DNA from 3 places in the Rahnella sp. JUb53 genome. Region 2 is predicted to be linked to each of the others. Evidence: predicted binding sites of a transcription regulator. Region 2 holds the regulator's gene; each other region holds the start of a gene.
The links. The regulator sigma-54, encoded in region 2, starts transcription at its own class of promoters, with help from an activator protein. The targets are predictions, from matches to a motif close to GTTGGCACANNTTTCGCTNT.
Positions count from the first base shown of each region.

Region 1: a site for sigma-54 is predicted at 4,899-4,918, ahead of glnK (P-II family nitrogen regulator). Genes of this name have one in related genera too.
Region 3: a site for sigma-54 is predicted at 5,268-5,287, ahead of glnA (glutamate--ammonia ligase). Genes of this name have one in related genera too.

Region 1 covers NZ_SLYT01000003.1:339,971-346,994, forward strand. Annotated here, with positions in the region: gene EC840_RS09315 (PLP-dependent cysteine synthase family protein) at 1-366, opposite strand, end outside; gene EC840_RS09320 (Lrp/AsnC family transcriptional regulator) at 486-941, shown strand; gene EC840_RS09325 (SmdA family multidrug ABC transporter permease/ATP-binding protein) at 1,077-2,846, shown strand; gene EC840_RS09330 (SmdB family multidrug efflux ABC transporter permease/ATP-binding protein) at 2,854-4,638, shown strand; gene glnK (P-II family nitrogen regulator) at 4,980-5,318, shown strand; gene amtB (ammonium transporter AmtB) at 5,404-6,693, shown strand; gene tesB (acyl-CoA thioesterase II) at 6,845-7,024, opposite strand, start outside.
Region 2 covers NZ_SLYT01000007.1:140,668-147,691, reverse strand. Annotated here, with positions in the region: gene EC840_RS17205 (calcium/sodium antiporter) at 1-190, shown strand, start outside; gene kdsD (arabinose-5-phosphate isomerase KdsD) at 210-1,196, shown strand; gene kdsC (3-deoxy-manno-octulosonate-8-phosphatase KdsC) at 1,213-1,779, shown strand; gene lptC (LPS export ABC transporter periplasmic protein LptC) at 1,776-2,345, shown strand; gene lptA (lipopolysaccharide ABC transporter substrate-binding protein LptA) at 2,323-2,880, shown strand; gene lptB (LPS export ABC transporter ATP-binding protein) at 2,886-3,611, shown strand; gene rpoN (RNA polymerase factor sigma-54) at 3,714-5,147, shown strand; gene hpf (ribosome hibernation promoting factor) at 5,171-5,458, shown strand; gene ptsN (PTS IIA-like nitrogen regulatory protein PtsN) at 5,557-6,039, shown strand; gene rapZ (RNase adapter RapZ) at 6,107-6,961, shown strand; gene npr (PTS phosphocarrier protein NPr) at 6,958-7,024, shown strand, end outside.
Region 3 covers NZ_SLYT01000014.1:105,536-112,559, reverse strand. Annotated here, with positions in the region: gene hemN (oxygen-independent coproporphyrinogen III oxidase) at 1-877, shown strand, start outside; gene glnG (nitrogen regulation protein NR(I)) at 955-2,367, opposite strand; gene glnL (nitrogen regulation protein NR(II)) at 2,375-3,424, opposite strand; gene glnA (glutamate--ammonia ligase) at 3,692-5,101, opposite strand; gene typA (ribosome-dependent GTPase TypA) at 5,559-7,024, shown strand, end outside.

The DNA of each region.
Region 1 (7,024 bases), on a different contig from region 2:
ATGACAGCGGCCGCCGTAAAACTCAATTTGCTGAATCTTGCGCGGAGCCGTACAGGAAGGCATCACGGCAATAAAAGGCAGACCCAACAGTCGGGCGAAGTAGGCTTCGGAAATGGCGGTGCTGCCCGAAGAAGCTTCAATGATGGGCGTATTTTCGCGGATCCAGCCGTTGCAAAGACCATATAAAAACAGTGAGCGTGCCAGGCGATGTTTCAGGCTGCCGGAAGGGTGGGTGCTCTCATCCTTCAGATACATCGAAATTCCGGGTAAGTCATTCAGTGTGAGACGAATTAAGTGTGTGTCGGCTGAACGTTGAAAATCGGCGTCGATTTCTTTAATGGCGTGAGTGACCCAGGAATTACGCATGTTGCAGACTCATAAAAGTGTTTGGATGGGATAAGAATAACGTAATCACCAGAGAAATAAGTTACTCTTTGACCCACGGTTTGCCGTATTTGTAGAAGTATTTTCTCCCGGAGTGCCTTATGGTAGATAAAATTGACCTCAAGCTTTTATCCCTGCTGCAAAAAGATTGCACCCTTTCCCTGAACGAACTGGCGGATGCCGTTAATCTCACTTCCACTCCCTGCTGGAAACGAATCAGGCGCCTTGAAGATGACGGGATTATTCGCGGCAAAGTGGCGTTGCTGGATGGCGATAAGCTGGGACTGAGCCTGACGGCATTTGTGCTGATCAAAACTCAGCATCACAACAGCGAATGGTATCAGCGGTTTGTACAACAGGTTGAAGCATTTCCGGAAGTACTTGGCTTCTACCGGATGGCCGGAGAATATGATTATTTATTGCAGGTGCAGGTTTCCGATATGAAAAGCTACGATAACTTTTACAAGCGACTTGTGAACGGCATTCCGGGACTGAACGATGTGACCTCAAGTTTTGCGATGGAGCGCATAAAATCGACCACCGCATTGCCCATTTAATGCAAAAGTTGCAGTAAAAAGTTTCATCAGAAACGCATGTTAACTCTGGTATCCTTGTCAGCCTGAAGAGCAAACGGGTATTTGTGATATCTGTTAACTCAATAAAATCATTATTATTTGTATGGAAAACTCTGCGTGAGACTGTTTGCACAATTAGGCTGGTATTTCCGTCGCGAATGGCGCCGGTATCTGGGTGCCGTTGCCTTGCTGATCATTATTGCTGTCCTGCAATTACTGCCGCCAAAACTGGTGGGCATAATCATTGATGGCGTAACGTCAAAACAAATGTCTTACAACGTGCTTTTCGCATGGCTGGGTCTGATGCTCGGCACAGCGATAGTCGTGTACCTGCTGCGCTATGTCTGGCGCGTACTGTTATTCGGTGCGTCCTATAAGTTGGCCGTCGAGTTACGCCAGGATTTCTTCCGCCAGCTTAGTCGTCAGCATCCGGCTTTTTATCTGCGTCATCGCACCGGCGATTTGATTGCCCGTGCCACCAACGACGTCGACCGCGTGGTGTTTGCCGCAGGCGAGGGCGTTTTGACACTGGTGGATTCACTGGTTATGGGACTTGCCGTGCTGATTGTCATGGCAACCCAGATCAGCTGGGAACTGACGCTGCTTTCGCTGGTGCCGATGCCGGTGATGGCGATCATCATCAAGCGTTACGGCGACCAGTTGCATTCCCGCTTTAAAACCGCACAGGCGGCATTTTCCTCTCTTAACGATCAGGCACAGGAAAGCCTGACCAGCATCCGCATGATCAAAGCTTTTGGTCTGGAAAACCATCAGTCATCACAATTTGCTGATGTTGCCGCGGATACCGGTGCTAAAAACCTGCGCGTAGCCCGGGTCGATGCACGTTTTGATCCGACGATTTACGTCTCCATCGGCATGGCAAATCTTCTGGCCATTGGCGGCGGCAGCTGGATGGTGGTCAACGGGCATCTGACACTCGGTGAACTGACCAGTTTTGTGATGTATCTGGGGCTGATGATCTGGCCGATGCTGGCGCTGGCGTGGATGTTCAATATCGTAGAGCGTGGCAGTGCCGCCTACAGCCGTATCCGCAGCCTGTTACAGGAAGCGCCAGCGGTGGCCGATGGCGCAACGCCTTTACCGGCGGGTCGCGCAGTACTTGAAGCGCAGATCAACAATTTCCATTATCCCGAACACCAACACGCTGCCTTAACGTCTGTGGCGTTTTCCCTGAAACCGGGGCAAATGCTCGGTTTATGTGGCCCGACGGGTTCTGGAAAAAGTACCTTGCTGGCACTGCTTCAGCGCCAGTTCGATGTGACTGAAGGCGATGTGCGTTACCACGGTCTATCACTCAAAGAGATCCGGCTTGATGACTGGCGCGCGCGGCTTGCGGTAGTCAGCCAGACGCCTTTCCTGTTTTCAGATACCGTCGCGCAGAACATTGCCCTCGGCCGGCCGGATGCCACGCAGCAAGACATTGAGGAAGTGGCACGGCTTGCCAGCGTTCACGATGACATTTTGCGTATGCCTCAGGGGTATGAAACAGAAGTCGGTGAACGTGGTGTTATGCTTTCGGGCGGCCAGAAACAACGTATTTCGATTGCCAGAGCGCTGTTGCTGAAAGCTGAAATCCTGATCCTGGATGACGCCCTGTCAGCCGTTGATGGCCGCACGGAGCATCAGATCCTGCAAAATCTGCGTCAGTGGGGCAGTGACAGAACGGTGATTATCAGTGCTCACCGGCTTTCTGCGCTGACCGAAGCCAGTGAGATTCTGGTGTTCAGTCACGGAAGCATTTCACAGCGCGGCGATCATGACGAACTGGCTGCGAAGCCGGGCTGGTATCGCGATATGTTCCGCTATCAGCAGCTTGAAGCTGCGCTGGATGATGTGCCGGAAAAGGAGGCGGAACAACATGGCTGAACAAAAAGTGAGTAAAATCCAGAAGCTCTGGCCTACGCTTAAACGTCTTCTGGGATATGGCAAACCATACAGTAAGCCTCTGTCTTATGCGGTGCTGATGCTGTGGATTGCCGCCGCAGCGGAAGTCACCGGCCCGATCCTGATCAGTTTCTTTATTGATCACTATGTGGCGAAAGGTGAAATGCCCTGGGGGAAAGTCAGTTTGCTGGCGCTGAGTTTCATCTTCCTGCAATTTCTGGCAGCAAGCTTGCACTATTTTCAGGCACTTCTGTTTAACCGTGCTGCGGTTGGCGTGGTTCAGCGTCTGCGCACCGACGTCATGGATGCGGCATTGCGTCAGCCTTTGAGCGCCTTTGATACCCAGCCGGTCGGGCAACTGATTTCGCGTGTGACCAATGATACTGAAGTGATCCGTGACCTTTATGTCACTGTTGTATCGACGGTTTTGCGCAGCATTGCGCTGATTGGCGCAATGCTGGTGGCGATGTTCAGCCTTGACTGGCGACTTGCCTCGGTGGCTATCTGCATCTTCCCGGCTGTGTTTGTGGTGATGGGGCTGTACCAGATTTACAGTACGCCGGTCGTTCGTAAAGTGCGTGCTTATCTGGCGGACATTAATGATGGCTTCAACGAAGTCATTAATGGCATGAACGTTATTCAGCAATTCCGTCAGCAAAAACGGTTTGGTGAACGACTGTCCCGCGCCAGTCAGTCACATTATATGGCCCGCATGCAGACGCTCAGGCTCGAAGGATTTTTGCTGCGGCCGTTACTCAGCTTATTTTCATCCCTGATTTTGTGCGGCCTGTTAATCTTGTTCGGTTTCAGTGCCGAAGGCTCGATTGGCGTGGGGGTTTTGTATGCTTTCATCAACTACCTCGGGCGTCTAAACGAACCTCTGATTGAGCTGACGTCGCAGCAATCCATTCTCCAGCAGGCTGTAGTCGCAGGTGAACGTATCTTTGATTTGATGGACCGGACTCAGCAGCAGTACGGACCGGACGATAAGTTGCTGACCAGCGGCGAGATTGATATTCGCGACGTCAGTTTTGCCTACCGCCCGGACAAATGGGTGCTGGAGAATATTACCCTGCATGTCCCTTCACGTGGATTTGTGGCGCTGGTCGGGCACACAGGCAGTGGCAAAAGTACGCTGGCGAATCTCCTGATGGGCTATTATCCGCTGAATAAAGGTGAGATCCGCGTCGACGGGCGTAACCTTGCTGATCTCTCGCATTCCAGTCTGCGAAAGGGAATTGCTATGGTTCAGCAGGATCCGGTGGTGCTGGCGGAATCGGTATTCTCTAACGTGACTTTAGGTCGCGATATTGATGAAGCTCAGGTCTGGCACGCACTGGATATTGTGCAGCTTTCTCCGCTGGTACGGGGAATGCCGGAAGGGTTGAATACGCGTCTGGGAGAACAGGGTAATAATCTCTCTGTCGGACAGAAGCAATTACTGGCGATGGCGCGCGTTTTGGTGCAGGCACCAGAAATTCTGATCCTTGACGAGGCAACGGCCAATATCGACTCAGGAACCGAGCAGGCAATTCAGCGTGCTTTACGTGCCATTCGTCAGCAAACAACTCTGGTTGTAATTGCACACCGGCTGTCGACGATTGTGGATGCAGATAATATTTTGGTATTGCACCGCGGGCAAGCCGTTGAGCAGGGCAACCACTTACAGCTGCTGGCAGAAAAAGGCCGGTATTATCAGATGTATCAGTTGCAACTTGCCGGGCAAGAACTGGCGTCAGCTGAGCAGGGAATTCCTTCCACAGAAAACGCATAAACTGTCAGCTGGCGTAACGCGTTCGTTACGCCAGCATTCTCTCCTCAACGTCTTATCCTCCCGCCATCCCATCCCGCGCACCGTATTCATGCAGGCAAAATACCTGCGGTTTACACATTGCACTATAAAGCAGCGATGAGCACTTAAATGGTGCGTACTCAGCAGTGTGCTGTGTGGCGAAACAACTGTGCGCCCGGTCACGATTATTCTGAAAATGCCGGTTTGCGCGGGAATTGCAGGAATCTTTCATCAGTTTCAACTCTGGCACACCCTTTGCTTTATCCCTTGCGTATCGGGCGCGAATCCTCTCGCGGTAAGCCCTTAATTCGAGGAGTGGCACAATGAAGCTGGTTACTGTGGTGATCAAACCTTTTAAGCTGGAAGACGTGCGTGAAGCGCTGTCTGCTGTTGGAATTCAGGGGCTGACCGTAACGGAAGTTAAAGGTTTTGGCCGTCAGAAAGGTCATGCCGAACTTTACCGTGGCGCGGAATACAGTGTGAACTTCCTTCCAAAAGTAAAAATCGACATTGCTATCGCTGACGATCAGCTCGATGAAGTGATCGACGTGATCAGCAAAGCGGCCTACACCGGCAAGATCGGTGATGGCAAAATTTTCGTTGCTGAATTGCAACGTGTTATCCGTATTCGTACTGGTGAAACCGACGAAGCAGCACTGTAATTTCCGGTTTTTATCTCTCATGCCAACCGGTTTGAGATAAATCAGATTAGAAAAAACAGTTTTGAGAAACAGGGGTGGGTTAATAATGAAAAAACTTTTATCCATGATGGGGCTGGGCGCAGTGGCATTATTGCCTTCGCTTGCCATGGCCGCGGCACCAGCCGCCGCCAACGGCGCTGATAACGCCTTTATGATGATTTGTACTGCGCTGGTATTGTTTATGACCGTACCTGGCGTAGCTTTGTTCTACGGCGGTTTACTGCGTTCCAAAAACGTTTTATCCATGCTGACTCAGGTTATTGTGACCTTCGCATTGGTCTGCGTTTTGTGGATCCTTTACGGTTACAGTCTGGCATTCAGCGAAGGTAACGCCTTCTTCGGTGGTTTCGGCAACGTAATGATGAAAGGCATTGGCCTGGATTCTGTTACCGGCACCTTCTCTCAGATGATCCATGTGGCATTCCAGTGTTCATTCGCCTGCATCACCGTGGCACTGATCGTCGGTGGTATCGCTGAACGTGTGCGTTTCTCTGCGGTGCTGATTTTCACCGTGATCTGGCTGACCTTCTCCTACATTCCAATGGCACACATGGTATGGGCGGGCGGTTTCCTGGCTGCTGATGGCGCGCTGGACTTCGCTGGTGGTACCGTTGTTCACATCAACGCCGCTATCGCGGGTCTGGTCGGTGCTTATCTGCTGGGCAAACGTGCCGGTTTCGGTAAAGAAGCGTTCAAACCTCACAACCTGCCAATGGTGTTCACTGGCGCTGCAATCCTGTATGTCGGCTGGTTCGGCTTTAACGCCGGCTCTGCAAGTGCAGCAAGTTCCATTGCCGCGCTGGCGTTCCTGAATACTGTGATTGCAACGGCTGGCGCAATCCTGTCCTGGACTCTGGTTGAGTGGATGGTTCGCGGCAAGCCTTCTCTGCTGGGCGCAAGCTCCGGTGCTATCGCAGGTCTGGTTGCCATCACTCCGGCGTGTGGTACGGTCGGCGTGGGCGGTGCGTTGATTATCGGTCTGGTCGGTGGTGTGACTGGCCTGTGGGGTGTCGTTACCCTGAAAAAATGGCTGCGCGTTGATGATACCTGTGACGTGTTCGGTGTTCACGGCGTCTGCGGTATCGTAGGTTGCCTGCTGACCGGCGTATTCACTTCCAGCTCTCTGGGCGGCGTGGGTTATGCAGAAGGCGTGACCATGGGCCATCAGGTTTGGGTTCAGTTCTTCAGCGTTTGCGTCACACTGGTGTGGTCTGGTGTTGTGGCCTTCATCGGTTACAAAGTGGCTGACATGATTGTAGGCCTGCGTGTTCCTGAAGAGCAGGAACGTGAAGGTCTGGATGTGAACAGCCACGGCGAAAACGCCTATAACCAGTAATGGCTCAGTAACAGGATTTCAGAGAAAGTAGTGCGCTAACTCTCTCATTAAGCAGTACAAAACAATAAAATAATGATGATATGCAAAAGGGGCGATAACGATATCGCCCCTTTTTAATGCACAGTTTTTGCCAACCGCGATCGGATAATGTTTATTCAGGCGTCCGCTGGCGGATCACGCCTTCCTGTACCGTAGAGGCAACCAGAACGCCATCACGGGTATAAAATTGTCCGCGTACAAAACCACGAGCGCCCGACGCAGATGTGCTTTCAACGGCGTATAGCAGCCAGTCATCCATACGGAAAGGGCGGTGGAACCACATCGAATGGTC
Region 2 (7,024 bases):
GCCAGGCTCGTTCAACCCGGACGCGTTTCATCGCGATTACTGGGTCATGCTGGCGGTCAGTATCGTGCTTTCCGGGCTGTGTCTGATGCGTAAACATCGTATCGGCCATCTCGCCGGCGCACTGTTACTGTGTGGATTTATCGCCTATATGGCGGTTCTGTTCCTGTTGCCGGACAGCATTGCCTTCTGAACTTTGTCAGGAACTGACTATGGCTAACGTTAACTTCGCCTCCGACTTTGATTTTCAGGCCGTCGGGCGTGATGTGCTGAAAACAGAACGTGAAGGACTTGAGCAGTTAGATCAATACATTAACGGCGATTTTACCCGTGCATGCGAAAAAATCTTCGCCTGCAACGGCAAAGTCGTCGTGATGGGCATGGGCAAATCCGGCCACATTGGTCGCAAGATGGCCGCGACCTTTGCCAGCACTGGCACACCGGCTTTCTTTGTCCATCCGGGCGAAGCCAGCCACGGTGATCTGGGCATGGTATCGAAACAGGACGTTGTGATCCTGATTTCCAATTCCGGTGAGGCGCATGAAATTCTCGGGCTGATCCCGGTACTCAAGCGTCTGGACATCACGCTTATTTGCATGACGTCTAATCCGGAAAGCACCATGGGCAAAGCGGCCGATGTGCATCTTTGCGTGAAAGTCCCCAAAGAAGCCTGCCCGCTCGGTCTGGCACCGACCAGCAGCACCACGGCGGTACTGGTCATGGGCGATGCACTGGCGGTGGCTCTGCTGGAAGCCCGCGGTTTCACACCCGAAGATTTCGCCCTTTCCCATCCGGGCGGAGCACTGGGTCGCAAGCTCTTACTGCGCGTGAGCGATATCATGCACACCGGTGATGAAATTCCGCATGTCAGCCGCGACGCGTCTTTGCGTGACGCCTTGCTGGAAATCACCCGCAAGAATCTCGGCATGACGGTTATCTGCAACGACCTGATGCGGATCGAAGGTATCTTTACCGATGGTGATTTACGCCGCATCTTCGATATGGGCGTTAACATCAACGAAGCCTCGATTGCCGATGTCATGACGACCGGGGGCATCCGCGTCCGCCCTTCTCTTCTGGCGGTGGATGCGCTGAATTTAATGCAGGAAAAAAACATAACCTGCGTGATGGTTGCTGATGGTGACCAGTTGCTGGGTGTGTTACATATGCACGACATGCTGCGCGCTGGCGTAGTTTAATTGAGGAATCCCCTGAATGAGTAATAGCGCAGCCCTGGTGGAAACTTGCTACGGTCCGGTCAGCACGCAAGTGCTGGAACGGGCGAAAGCTATCCGCCTGCTGATTTGCGATGTAGATGGCGTGATGTCTGATGGCCTGATCTACATGGGAAATCAGGGAGAAGAGCTGAAAAGTTTTAACGTTCGCGACGGTTACGGTATCCGCTGCCTGCTGACTTCTGACATTGAGGTTGCGATTATTACAGGCCGCAATGCGAAATTACTGGAAGATCGCGCTGAAACCCTCGGTATACGCCACTTGTATCAGGGACAATCGGATAAGCTTTTGGCCTTCCGCGAACTGTTAGATACACTGTCTTTGCGGGCCGAAGAAGTGGCCTACATCGGTGATGACCTGATCGACTGGCCGGTTATGGCTGAAGTTGGTCTTTCCGTGGCCGTTCAGGACGCGCATCCCATCTTGTTGCCGAAAGCGCATTATGTCACCCGAATTGCCGGCGGACGTGGTGCAGTACGCGAATTGTGCGATTTGATTTTACTGGCACAGGGTAAGCTGGAGGACGCCAAAGGGCTGTCGATATGAGTAAAACAAGACTTTGGATTATTCTGGCGCTGACAGCCATCGTTCTGGTGCTGATCGGCTGGTCAATGTCTGACAACAGCGATGACGTCCAGCCGGCGGTCAACGATCAGGATCCGACCTACCAGAGCTCCCACACCGTCACGATGGTGTACGATCCGCTGGGTAGCCTGACGTATAAACTGGTTTCAGATCAGGTGAAATATTACACCACTGATCAGGTGACATGGTTTACCAATCCGGTAGCGACCATGTACGACAAGAACAAAGTCCCGACGTGGGTGCTGCATTCTGACAAGGCCAAGCTGACTCAGGATAAAATGCTCTATCTTTACGGGCATGTGCAGGCAGACAGCCTGACACCTGAGACTTCTCAGTTGCAAAGAATCAAAACGGACAATGCACGGGTTAACCTGACGACACAGGACGTTGCCTCAGATGATGAAGTAACGCTTTATGGCACAGGTTTTACATCTAACGGCATGAAAATGCGTGGTAATCTGCGTGATAAAACAGCAGAGCTGATCGAAAAGGTAACGACCTCTTATGAAATTCAAAGCAAAAAATAAAATCCGTAATCTCCTGATCGTCAGCTCATTGTTAGCCGTCAGCGTTCCGGCATTCGCCCTGAAAGATGACACGACCAAACCGATTACCATTGATTCGGCTAATCAGGCGCTGGACGTGAACACCAATACCGCGACCTTTACCGGTAATGTGGTGGTAAACCAGGGCACGATCCAGGTTAAAGCGGACAAAGTTGTCGTCATCCGCCCGCAAGGCGTTTCCGGCAAAGAAGTGGTTGAAGGTTACGGTAACCCGGTGACCTTCTATCAGATGCAGGACAACGGCAAGCCGGTAAAAGGCCATGCGCAGAAAGTCCGCTATGAAGTGGAAAACGATCTGGTGACCCTGACCGGTAACGCTTACCTTGAACAGCTCGACAGCAACGTGAAAGGCGACCGTATTACGTATCTGGTGCAGAAACAGCAAATGGAAGCCTTCAGTGATAAAGGCAACCGTGTGACGACCGTTCTGGTTCCTTCGCAGCTGCAACAGAAAACACCTGCAGCGGCGGGCCAGCCGACCAAAAAGAGTAACTGATTTTTATGGCTAAATTAATCGCAGAGAATCTGGCAAAAGCCTACAAAGGCCGCAAGGTCGTTGAAGATGTCAGCCTGATGGTCAACTCCGGCGAAATCGTCGGGTTATTAGGGCCAAACGGTGCCGGTAAAACCACGACCTTCTACATGGTCGTCGGCATTGTGCAGCGTGATGCAGGCCGTATTATCGTTGATGACGAAGACATCAGCTTGTTGCCATTGCATACCCGCGCCCGTCGCGGTATTGGCTATCTTCCTCAGGAAGCGTCCATTTTCCGCCGCCTCAGCGTGTTTGATAACCTGATGGCCGTGTTGCAGATCCGCGACGATCTGAACAAAGAACAGCGTAACGATCGCGCCAATGAACTGATGGAAGAGTTCCATATTTCTCATTTGCGCGATAACCTCGGTCAGTCACTGTCCGGTGGTGAACGCCGTCGTGTTGAAATCGCCCGCGCGCTGGCGGCGAACCCTAAATTCATTCTGCTGGATGAACCGTTCGCCGGTGTTGACCCGATTTCAGTTATCGACATCAAAAAAATCATTGAGCATTTGCGTGACAGTGGCCTCGGCGTACTGATCACCGACCATAACGTTCGCGAAACGCTCGACGTGTGTGAACGCGCTTACATCGTCAGTCAGGGCAAGTTAATCGCCCACGGCACGCCAGCCGATATTCTTGCTGATGAACAAGTTAAACGCGTTTATCTTGGTGAAGAATTCCGTCTGTGATCTGTGCCGCCGGAACCGTGCCTGTTTCACTTTAAAATGAAACAGGCCGTCTCTGACAGAAGTGTTGCCGTTTTCACTCATCAACGGAAATAAAGCCAAGATATGAAGCAAGGTTTGCAACTCAGATTCAGCCAACAACTGGCAATGACTCCACAGTTACAACAGGCCATCCGCCTGTTGCAATTGTCCACGCTTGAGCTCCAACAGGAGATCCAACTTGCGCTGGAGAGCAACCCTCTGCTGGAACAAACCGACCTTCATGAAGAAATCGACTCGGTAGAAGCCACCGACAGCGAAGGGTTAGATACCCGCGAAGCACTCGAGCAAAAAGACATGCCCGAAGAGCTGCCGCTGGATGCGACCTGGGATGAAATCTATACCGCGGGCACGCCTTCCGGCACCGGTAATGATTACAGCGACGACGAGCTGCCGATTTATCAGGGTGAAACCACCCAGACCCTTCAGGATTACCTGATGTGGCAGGTCGAGCTGACGCCGTTCTCAGATACTGATGCGGCGATTGCGACATCCATTGTCGATGCGGTCGATGACACCGGTTACCTCACCGTTTCTCTTGACGACATTCTGGAAAGCATCGGGGATGAAAACGTCACGATGGACGAAGTGGAAGCCGTGCTCAAACGCGTACAGCGTTTTGACCCGGTCGGCGTGGCCGCGCGCGACCTGCGCGACTGCCTGCTGATCCAGCTTTCCCAGTATGTGACCGACACGCCTTTCATCACCGAAGCCCGTCTTATCATCAGCGAACATCTGGATTTGCTGGCGAACCATGATTTCCGCGCACTTATGCGATCAACCCGGTTAAAAGAAGATACACTGAAAGGAGCGATGCTCCTGATCCAGTCTCTTGATCCGCGTCCGGGCCAGTCGATCAATACCGGCGAATCTGAATACGTGATCCCGGATGTGCTGGTGCGCAAAGTGTCAGGAGTCTGGACGGTTGAACTCAATTCGGACAGCATTCCGCGTCTGAAGATTAACCAGCAGTACGCCGCGATGGGGAATTCCGCACGCAGCGACAGCGACGGGCAGTTTATCCGCAGCAACCTGCAGGAAGCCAAATGGTTAATCAAAAGCCTGGAAAGCCGTAACGACACGCTGTTGAAAGTCACGCGCTGTATCGTTGAGCAGCAGCAGGCGTTCTTTGAACTGGGTGAAGAATTTATGAAACCTATGGTGCTGGCTGATATCGCCAGCGCCGTAGAAATGCACGAATCGACGATTTCACGCGTCACGACGCAGAAGTTTCTGCACAGCCCGCGTGGCATTTTCGAACTGAAGTATTTCTTTTCCAGCCATGTCAGTACAGACAGCGGCGGCGAGGCATCGTCAACCGCCATCCGGGCGCTGGTGAAGAAATTAATCGCAGCGGAGAATCCTGTAAAACCGCTCAGTGACAGTAAGTTAGCGACCCTGCTTTCCGATCAGGGAATTATGGTTGCACGACGAACCGTCGCCAAATACCGAGAGTCTTTGTCCATCCCGCCCTCAAACCAACGTAAACAGTTAGTTTGACCTCAACAGAGAAGGAAGACATTATGCAGCTCAACATTACCGGACATCACATTGAGATCACGGATCCCCTGAGAGAGTTCATCACGTCGAAGCTGGCCAAGCTAGAGCAGTATTTCGACAGGATTAATCAGGTGTATGTGGTGTTGAGCGTGGAAAAGGTGCAAAAAGTTGCCGAAGCGACTTTGCATGTGAATGGAGGCGAGTTACATGCCACCTCGGAACATCAGGATATGTACGCAGCGATTGACGGACTGGTTGATAAACTGGCCCGCCAGCTGAATAAACATAAAGACAAACTGAAACAGCACTGACATTCATGTAGCCAACCCTGTGCTACAAACCTTCGGGCATCGGCTTGTGACCTTCGGGAAACGAGCCGATATAGCTTTAAGGGTGAAACAGCGCAAAAGTGAAAGATGACATGATCAACGATATAGCAATGCAATTAACGTCGGTGCTTAATGCCGAATGCACCAAAAGCGGCGTTCATTGCGCCAGCAAAAAACGCGCACTGGAAATCATCAGCGAACTGGCCGCCAGACAACTTAATTTGTCGCCACAGGTGATTTTCGACGCTATTTTGACCCGTGAACGTATGGGCAGCACCGGGATCGGTGCCGGGATCGCCATCCCGCACGGTAAGCTGGAAGAAGATACGTTACGTGCCGTCGGCGTGTTCATTCAGCTGGAACAACCGATCGCTTTTGATGCCATCGATAATCAGCCGGTAGACTTACTTTTTGCCTTGCTGGTACCGGCAGATCAATGTAAAACCCATTTACATACATTATCTTTGGTGGCTAAGAAATTAGCTGATAAAACAGTGTGTCGCCGCCTTCGTGGTGCGCAGAGCGATGAAGAACTGTTCCAGATAATGACTGAAAACGAATAAATTGCTGATTCCCGGTACGGTGCCGGGAAAATGAATTCTGAACACTGAATGCCAGGGGAGTGACACCATGGTGCTGATGATTGTCAGCGGCCGTTCCGGTTCCGGGAAATCGGTTGCCCTACGGGCATTGGAAGACATGGGTTTTTACTGTGTGGATAACCTGCCGGTGGTTTTATTGCCGCAGCTTGCCCAGACCCTCGTTGAACGTAATACGTCAGCGGCCGTCAGCATCGACGTGCGTAACATGCCGGAAACCCCGGAAGTTTATGAGTACGCGATGTCACAACTGCCGGAGAGCTTCTCACCGCAGCTGTTGTTCCTTGATGCCGACCGCAACACGCTGATCCGCCGCTACAGCGACACCCGTCGTCTGCACCCGCTTTCCAGCAAAAATCTCTCCCTCGAAAGTGCCATTGATGAAGAAGCCGATCTGCTCGAGCCTCTGCGTTCTTCCGCTGATCTCATCATCGACACGTCCGAAATGTCCGTTCACGAACTGGCAGAAATGCTGCGTACCCGCCTGCTGGGTAAACGCGAACGTGAGCTGACGATGGTCTTCGAATCCTTTGGTTTCAAACACGGCATTCCGATTGATGCGGATTACGTGTTCGATGTACGCTTCCTGCCGAACCCGCACTGGGATCCGAAACTGCGTCCGATGACCGGCCTAGACAAACCGGTGGCGGCGTTCCTCGACCGTCATACCGAAGTGCACAACTTTATCTACCAGACCCGCAGCTACCTTGAACAATGGCTGCCGATGCTGGAAACCAACAACCGCAGCTATCTGACCGTCGCCATTGGTTGTACCGGCGGTAAACACCGTTCGGTGTATATCGCAGAGCAACTGGCCGACTATTTCCGTTCCCGCGGGAAGAACGTGCAATCCCGCCATCGCACGCTGGAAAAACGTAAATCATGACGGTAAAACAAACGGTAGAAATCAAAAACCGGTTAGGGATGCATGCCCGTCCGGCGATGAAGT
Region 3 (7,024 bases), on a different contig from region 2:
TCTGAGCATGGGCGTGCAGGATTTCAATAAAGAAGTGCAGCGTCTGGTGAATCGCGAGCAGGATGAAGATTTTATCTTTGCGCTGATTGAACGCGCCAGAGCGCTGGGTTTCAATTCCACCAACATCGACCTGATTTACGGCCTGCCGAAGCAAACGGCGGAAAGTTTTGCGTATACGCTGCAACGCGTGGCAGAGCTGAACCCGGATCGCCTGAGCGTGTTCAATTACGCCCACATGCCAAAACTGTTTGCCGCTCAGCGCAAAATCAAAGACGCTGATTTGCCGGGCGCAGAAGAGAAACTGAAAATTCTGCAGGAAACTATTGCCTCGCTGACCGCCTCCGGTTACCGCTTTATCGGCATGGATCACTTTGCGCGTCCTGATGACGAACTGGCGATTGCCCAACGTGAAGGCAAGCTGCACCGTAATTTCCAGGGATATACCACGCAGGGCGACAGCGATTTACTGGGAATGGGCGTGTCAGCCATCAGCATGCTGGGCGATACTTACGCGCAGAACGAGAAAGACCTCAAAACGTATTACGCCAGAGTAGAAGAACAGGGGAATGCGTTATGGCGCGGTCTGGAAATGACGGATGATGATTGCCTGCGTCGCGATGTCATTAAATCGCTGATCTGCCATTTCGAGCTGAGCTTTGCGGATATCGAAGAGCGATATGGCATCCGCTTTACCGACTATTTTTCCGATGATCTGGCGCTGCTGAAACCGCTGGTTGAAGACGGGCTGGTTGAGGTGAGCGAGACGCATATTCAGGTAACGCCGCGCGGGCGTTTGCTTATCCGCAACATCTGCATGTGCTTTGATATTTATCTGCGCCGTCAGGTACGTCAGCAGCAATTCTCCCGCGTGATCTGATTTCTTTGCTATCAACAAAAACAGCCGCATGAGCGGCTGTTTTGCTTTCTGGCACAAGGCTTTTATTTCAGGCCCGGTTATTCCATACCCAGTTCTTTCAGCTTGCGGGTCAACGTATTGCGTCCCCAGCCCAGTAAGCGTGCGGCTTCCTGTTTATGTCCCTGCGTGTGACGCAATGCCGTGGTCAGCAAAGTGCGCTCCATTTCAGGCTGCGCTTCTGACAACAGGTTTTGATGACCGGAACGCAGGGCGCGATCGGCCCATTGTGCCAGCAGCGTCGCCCAGCTGTCCGGTAAGCTCTGACCGCCGGTTTCCGGGGCAGACGTTTCAAACAGTTCGCTCGGTAAATCCTGAATCAGGACTTCCTGACCCGCAGCCATCACCGTTAACCAGCGACAGGTGTTTTCCAGCTGGCGCACGTTGCCCTGCCACGGCAGACGCGTCAGCGCGGTTTCCGTTTCCGGATGCAGGTTCTTCGCTTCCACGCCCAGTTCTTTCGCCGCCACTTGCAGGAAATAACGCGCCAGACGCGGAATATCTTCGCGACGTTCGCGCAGCGGTGGCAGATGGACACGGATAACGTTCAGGCGGTGGAATAAATCCTCGCGGAATTTTCCTTCCTGAACCCGTAATTCCAGATTCTGGTGAGTCGCAGCGATAATACGCACATCCACTTTCACCGGCGCATAGCCGCCCACACGATAGAACTGACCATCTGCCAGCACGCGCAGAAGACGGGTTTGCACATCGAGGGGCATATCACCGATTTCATCAAGGAACAGCGTGCCGTTGTCGGCCTGCTCAAAACGTCCCTGACGGATGGTGTTAGCGCCAGTAAACGCCCCTTTCTCATGGCCGAATAGTTCGGATTCGATCAGATCTTTCGGGATTGCCGCCATGTTCAGTGCGATAAAAGGCGCTTTGGCGCGCGGGCTGTGACGGTGTAAAGCATGAGCCACCAACTCTTTACCGGTACCGGATTCCCCGTTAATCAGCACGCTGATTGAAGAGCGGGACAAACGGCCGATGATGCGAAAGACGTCCTGCATGGCTGGCGCTTCGCCGATAATATCCGCCGTCGGGCCACTTGCCGGCTGGCTGCGAGCCGGTTGCTGTTGCTCCTGATAATGGCTGATAGCGCGTTCAACCAGCGCCACTGCTTCGTCGATGTCGAAAGGTTTTGGCAGATAATCAAATGCGCCTTGCTGATAGGCGCTGACCGCCGCATCCAGATCGGAGTGCGCTGTCATTATGATGACCGGAAGCATCGGGTGGCGCTGTTTAATCTGCTTTAACAGCGCTAAACCGTCCATCCCCGGCATACGGATATCTGATAACAAAACGTCAGGGGTTTGAGTCGCAATGGCATCAAGCACTTCATTGCCGCTGTCAAACGTGGTGCAGGTCAAACCGGCTCCAGTGAGCGCACGTTCAAGTACCCAGCGGATGGAGCTATCGTCATCGACGATCCAGACTATCCCTCGTTGCATAAGAACCTCACTGGCGAATAGGCAGGAAAACCGAGAATTCGGTATGTCCTGGCCAACTGTTAAATTCAACTTTACCCGAATGCTGGTCAATCAAACTGCGTGCGATAGAGAGGCCCAGTCCGGTGCCCCCTTCGCGGCCACTGACCATGGGGTAAAAAAGAGTGTCCTGCAAATGTGCCGGTACGCCGGGGCCGTCATCTTCAATATCGATGCGTGCCGCCAGACGATAACGCACGCCGTGTAACGTAATCTGGAAAGCAGTCCGCGTACGCAGTGTTATTGTGCCGCCTTCCTCCCCCAGCGCCTGCAAGGCATTGCGGGTGATATTCAATAAAATCTGTTCTATCTGATCAGGGTCGTGTGCCAGTTCCGGCAGGCTCGGATCATAGTCCCGTACCAGTTGAACGTTATCGGGTTTTTCCATCGACACCAGCTGACAAACGCGCTCCGCAACCTGATGAATACTTTGTGTTACATGCTGGCTCGGACGTTGCGGACCCAGCAATCTGTCGACCAGATTACGCAGACGGTCGGCTTGCTCAATAATGACTTTGGTGTACTCAAGCAAAGCCGGATCGGGCAGCGCTCTGGATAACAACTGTGCCGCACCACGCAAACCGCCAAGCGGATTTTTAATTTCATGCGCGAGACCGCGGATCAAATCTCGGGCTGCAACCTGTTGAGCATGCTGCAATTGTTCCTGACTCAAACGTCGCTGATTATCCATCGGCGCCAGTTCGACCAGAATAAAACCTTCCGGCAGCATCTGTGCGGTCAGTGACAACACATGCGCGCGGCCATCGACGACTAAAGTCACTTCGCTGTCTGTAAAGCCCTGTCCGGCTGTCAGACTTTCACGCATTAACTCGATGTTCAGCGAAAAATATCCCACCAACTCTGGCAACGGGGTGCCAAAAAGTTTGCGGGAACTTTGCGCCAGTAATTGCTGAGCCGCCGGGTTGGCGTAATGCACAGCCAAATCGTCGTCCAACAGCAGAACGCTGTTGATTAAAGAATTCAGGATCTGCCCAGCATCGGGCAGCTTGCCAGTTGCCATACCGCAGTCTCCCGCACCTGATGGGTGCAATTTGTCTCGCTACCCGGCCAAAACACGGGTCAGAGGGGTTAAGCAGGAAAGAGTGTGGAGAAAAAAGCCCATCCGGAGATGGGCTGAAAGTTTCCACGGCAACAAATAAAATCGTCTTACTTGATTTTGACGCTGAAGGCTTTCTTACCGCCAGGCCTCCAGTCGGGTATTTCTCTCAGCGCCGGTCAGAGGACGGGCGCTGAGTTCAGCAGCTAATTCGAGAATTAAACGCTGTCTTTAGACGCTGTAGTACAGCTCGAACTCAACCGGATGCGGAGTCATACGCACGCGATCCATTTCTTCTTTACGCAGACCGATGTAAGCATCGATAGCGTCGTCAGTGAACACGCCGCCACGGGTCAGGAACTCGCGGTCTTCGTTCAGTGCGTTCAGCGCTTCTTCCAGTGAACCTGCAACTTTTGGAATTTCTGCTTCTTCTTCCGGTGGCAGGTCATACAGGTTTTTGTCCATCGCATCGCCAGGGTGGATCTTGTTGATGATACCGTCCAGGCCAGCCATCATCAGTGCAGCAAACGCCAGGTATGGGTTAGCCGCTGGATCAGGGAAGCGTGCTTCGATACGCATCGCTTTAGGCGTTGATACGTGTGGAATACGGATGGATGCAGAACGGTTACGCGCAGAGTAAGCCAGCATCACTGGCGCTTCGTAGCCCGGGACCAAACGCTTGTAGGAGTTGGTAGTCGGGTTAGCGTAGGCGTTGATCGCTTTAGCGTGCTTGATGATACCGCCGATGTAGAACAGTGCCATTTCAGACAGGCCGCCGTATTTGTCGCCAGCGAACAGGTTGTTACCGTTCTTGGACAGAGACATGTGGCAGTGCATACCGGAACCGTTATCGCCAAACATTGGTTTTGGCATGAAGGTCGCAGTTTTGCCAAATGCGTGAGCCACGTTGTGAACCACGTATTTGTAGATTTGGATTTCGTCCGCTTTTTTGGTCAGGGTATTGAAGCGGGTTGCCACTTCGTTCTGACCCGCGGTTGCCACTTCGTGGTGGTGAGCTTCAACAACCAGACCCATTTCTTCCATGGTCAGACACATGGTAGAACGCAGATCCTGGGAGGAGTCGACCGGAGGAACCGGGAAGTAACCGCCTTTAACTGCAGGACGGTGGCCTTTGTTGCCGCCTTCATATTTGGTGCTGGAGTTCCATGCGCCTTCGATATCATCGATAGCCACGTGAGAACCGGAGATGCTGCTGCCGAAGCGCACATCATCAAACAGGAAGAATTCTGGCTCTGGCCCGAACAGAACGGTGTCCGCGATACCGGAAGAGCGCAGGAAGTCTTCTGCACGTTTTGCGGTAGAACGTGGGTCGCGGTCATAACCTTGCAGCGTAGTTGGCTCAAGGATGTCGCAACGAATGATCAGCGTGGTTTCTTCGTAGAACGGGTCAAGAACAGCAGTGCTCGCATCTGGCATCAAAACCATGTCAGATTCGTTAATGCCTTTCCAGCCACCGATTGAAGAGCCATCAAACATTTTGCCTTCTTCGAAGAAGTCAGCGCTAACCTGGTGTGCAGGAATGGTGACGTGCTGTTCTTTGCCTTTGGTATCTGTGAAACGTAAATCTACGAATTTCACTTCATGCTCATTCAGCATCGTCAAAACGTGTTCAGCGGACATACTAGTTCTCCCGAATTTCTCATTATCGTCGTGGAACGAATAACCATTTTTGGTCTTTAGTTGGAAATAACAGCTTTACTTGAACTGGCGTGTGGACTGAACAGCGCTATTATTTGACTGGTCAGACGCGTCACCCTGTAAAAACTTTTTTTTACCCTAAAAACTATTAGCGAAAAGTGTGCCAACTTTGAGAAAATGCAAACAACGCCATTTTACAGGGCTCTTGCACTCGATAAGTATGCACCATAACGGAATTTCTGCACTATAATGGTGCTATCTCTGAGATGCATGGCACCAAAACGGTGCGTCATAATGGTTCAGTGATCTTTTTGCACCGTGAAAGGGATCACAAAGTAACCATCCACAAGTTGTTTCATCAAGATCCTTGTGATCTTGTTTAGAACCTCGCTTAATACGTGTACAATAGCGCGCTATTTCTAATGCCTGAGGCAAAGCTGTGATCGAAAATTTGCGTAACATCGCCATTATTGCCCACGTTGACCATGGTAAAACCACCCTGGTCGACAAGCTGCTACAACAATCCGGTACTTTCGGAGAGCGTGTAGAAGCCACTGAACGCGTAATGGACTCCAACGATTTGGAGAAAGAGCGTGGGATTACCATCCTCGCAAAAAACACCGCCATTAATTGGAAAGACTACCGCATCAACATCGTGGATACCCCAGGACACGCCGACTTCGGCGGTGAGGTAGAGCGTGTGATGTCAATGGTCGACTCGGTGCTGCTGGTTGTGGATGCAATGGATGGCCCAATGCCGCAAACCCGTTTCGTGACCAAAAAAGCATTCGCTAATGGTCTGAAACCGATCGTGGTAATCAACAAGGTTGACCGCCCTGGCGCGCGTCCTGACTGGGTTGTTGATCAGGTCTTCGACCTGTTCGTAAACCTGGACGCAACCGACGAACAACTCGATTTCCCAATCATCTATGCATCAGCATTGATGGGTATCGCGGGTAACGACCATAACGATATGGCCGAAGACATGACCCCGTTGTACCAGGCGATCGTTGACCACGTATCTCCGCCACAAGTTGAGATGGATGCACCTTTCCAGATGCAAATCTCTCAGCTGGACTACAACAACTATGTTGGCGTCATCGGCATCGGCCGCATCAAACGCGGTACCGTTAAGCCTAACCAGCAAATCACTGTCATCGACAGCGAAGGCAAAACCCGTAACGGTAAAGTCGGTAAAGTTCTGACCCACATGGGTCTTGAGCGTATCGAAGCCACCGTTGCTGAAGCGGGCGACATCATCGCAATCACCGGCCTGGGCGAACTGAACATCTCCGACACAATCTGTGATCCGGCGAATGTTGAAGCTCTGCCAGCGCTGAGCGTTGATGAACCAACAGTAACCATGTACTTCAACGTAAACACCTCTCCGTTCTGTGGTAAAGAAGGTAAGTATGTGACTTCACGTCAGATCCTTGACCGTCTGAACAAAGAACTGGTGCACAACGTTGCATTGCGTGTTGAAGAAACTGAAGATGCTGATGCATTCCGCGTTTCAGGCCGTGGTGAACTTCACCTGTCGGTTCTGATCGAAAACATGCGTCGTGAAGGTTTCGAGCTGGCGGTTTCCCGTCCTAAAGTAATCAACCGTAAAATCGATGGCCGCATGCAAGAGCCATTCGAGAACGTGACACTGGATATCGAAGAGCAACACCAGGGTTCTGTAATGCAGGCCATGGGTGAGCGTAAAGGCGATGTCAAAGACATGATCCCAGACGGCAAAGGTCGTATCCGTCTTGATTACCTGATCCCTGCACGTGGCCTGATCGGCTTCCGTACAGAATTCATGACCATGACTTCTGGTACCGGTCTGCTGTACTCCACGTTTAGCCACTACGATGACGTTCGTCCGGGCGAAATCGGCCAGCGTCAGAACGGCGTGCTGAT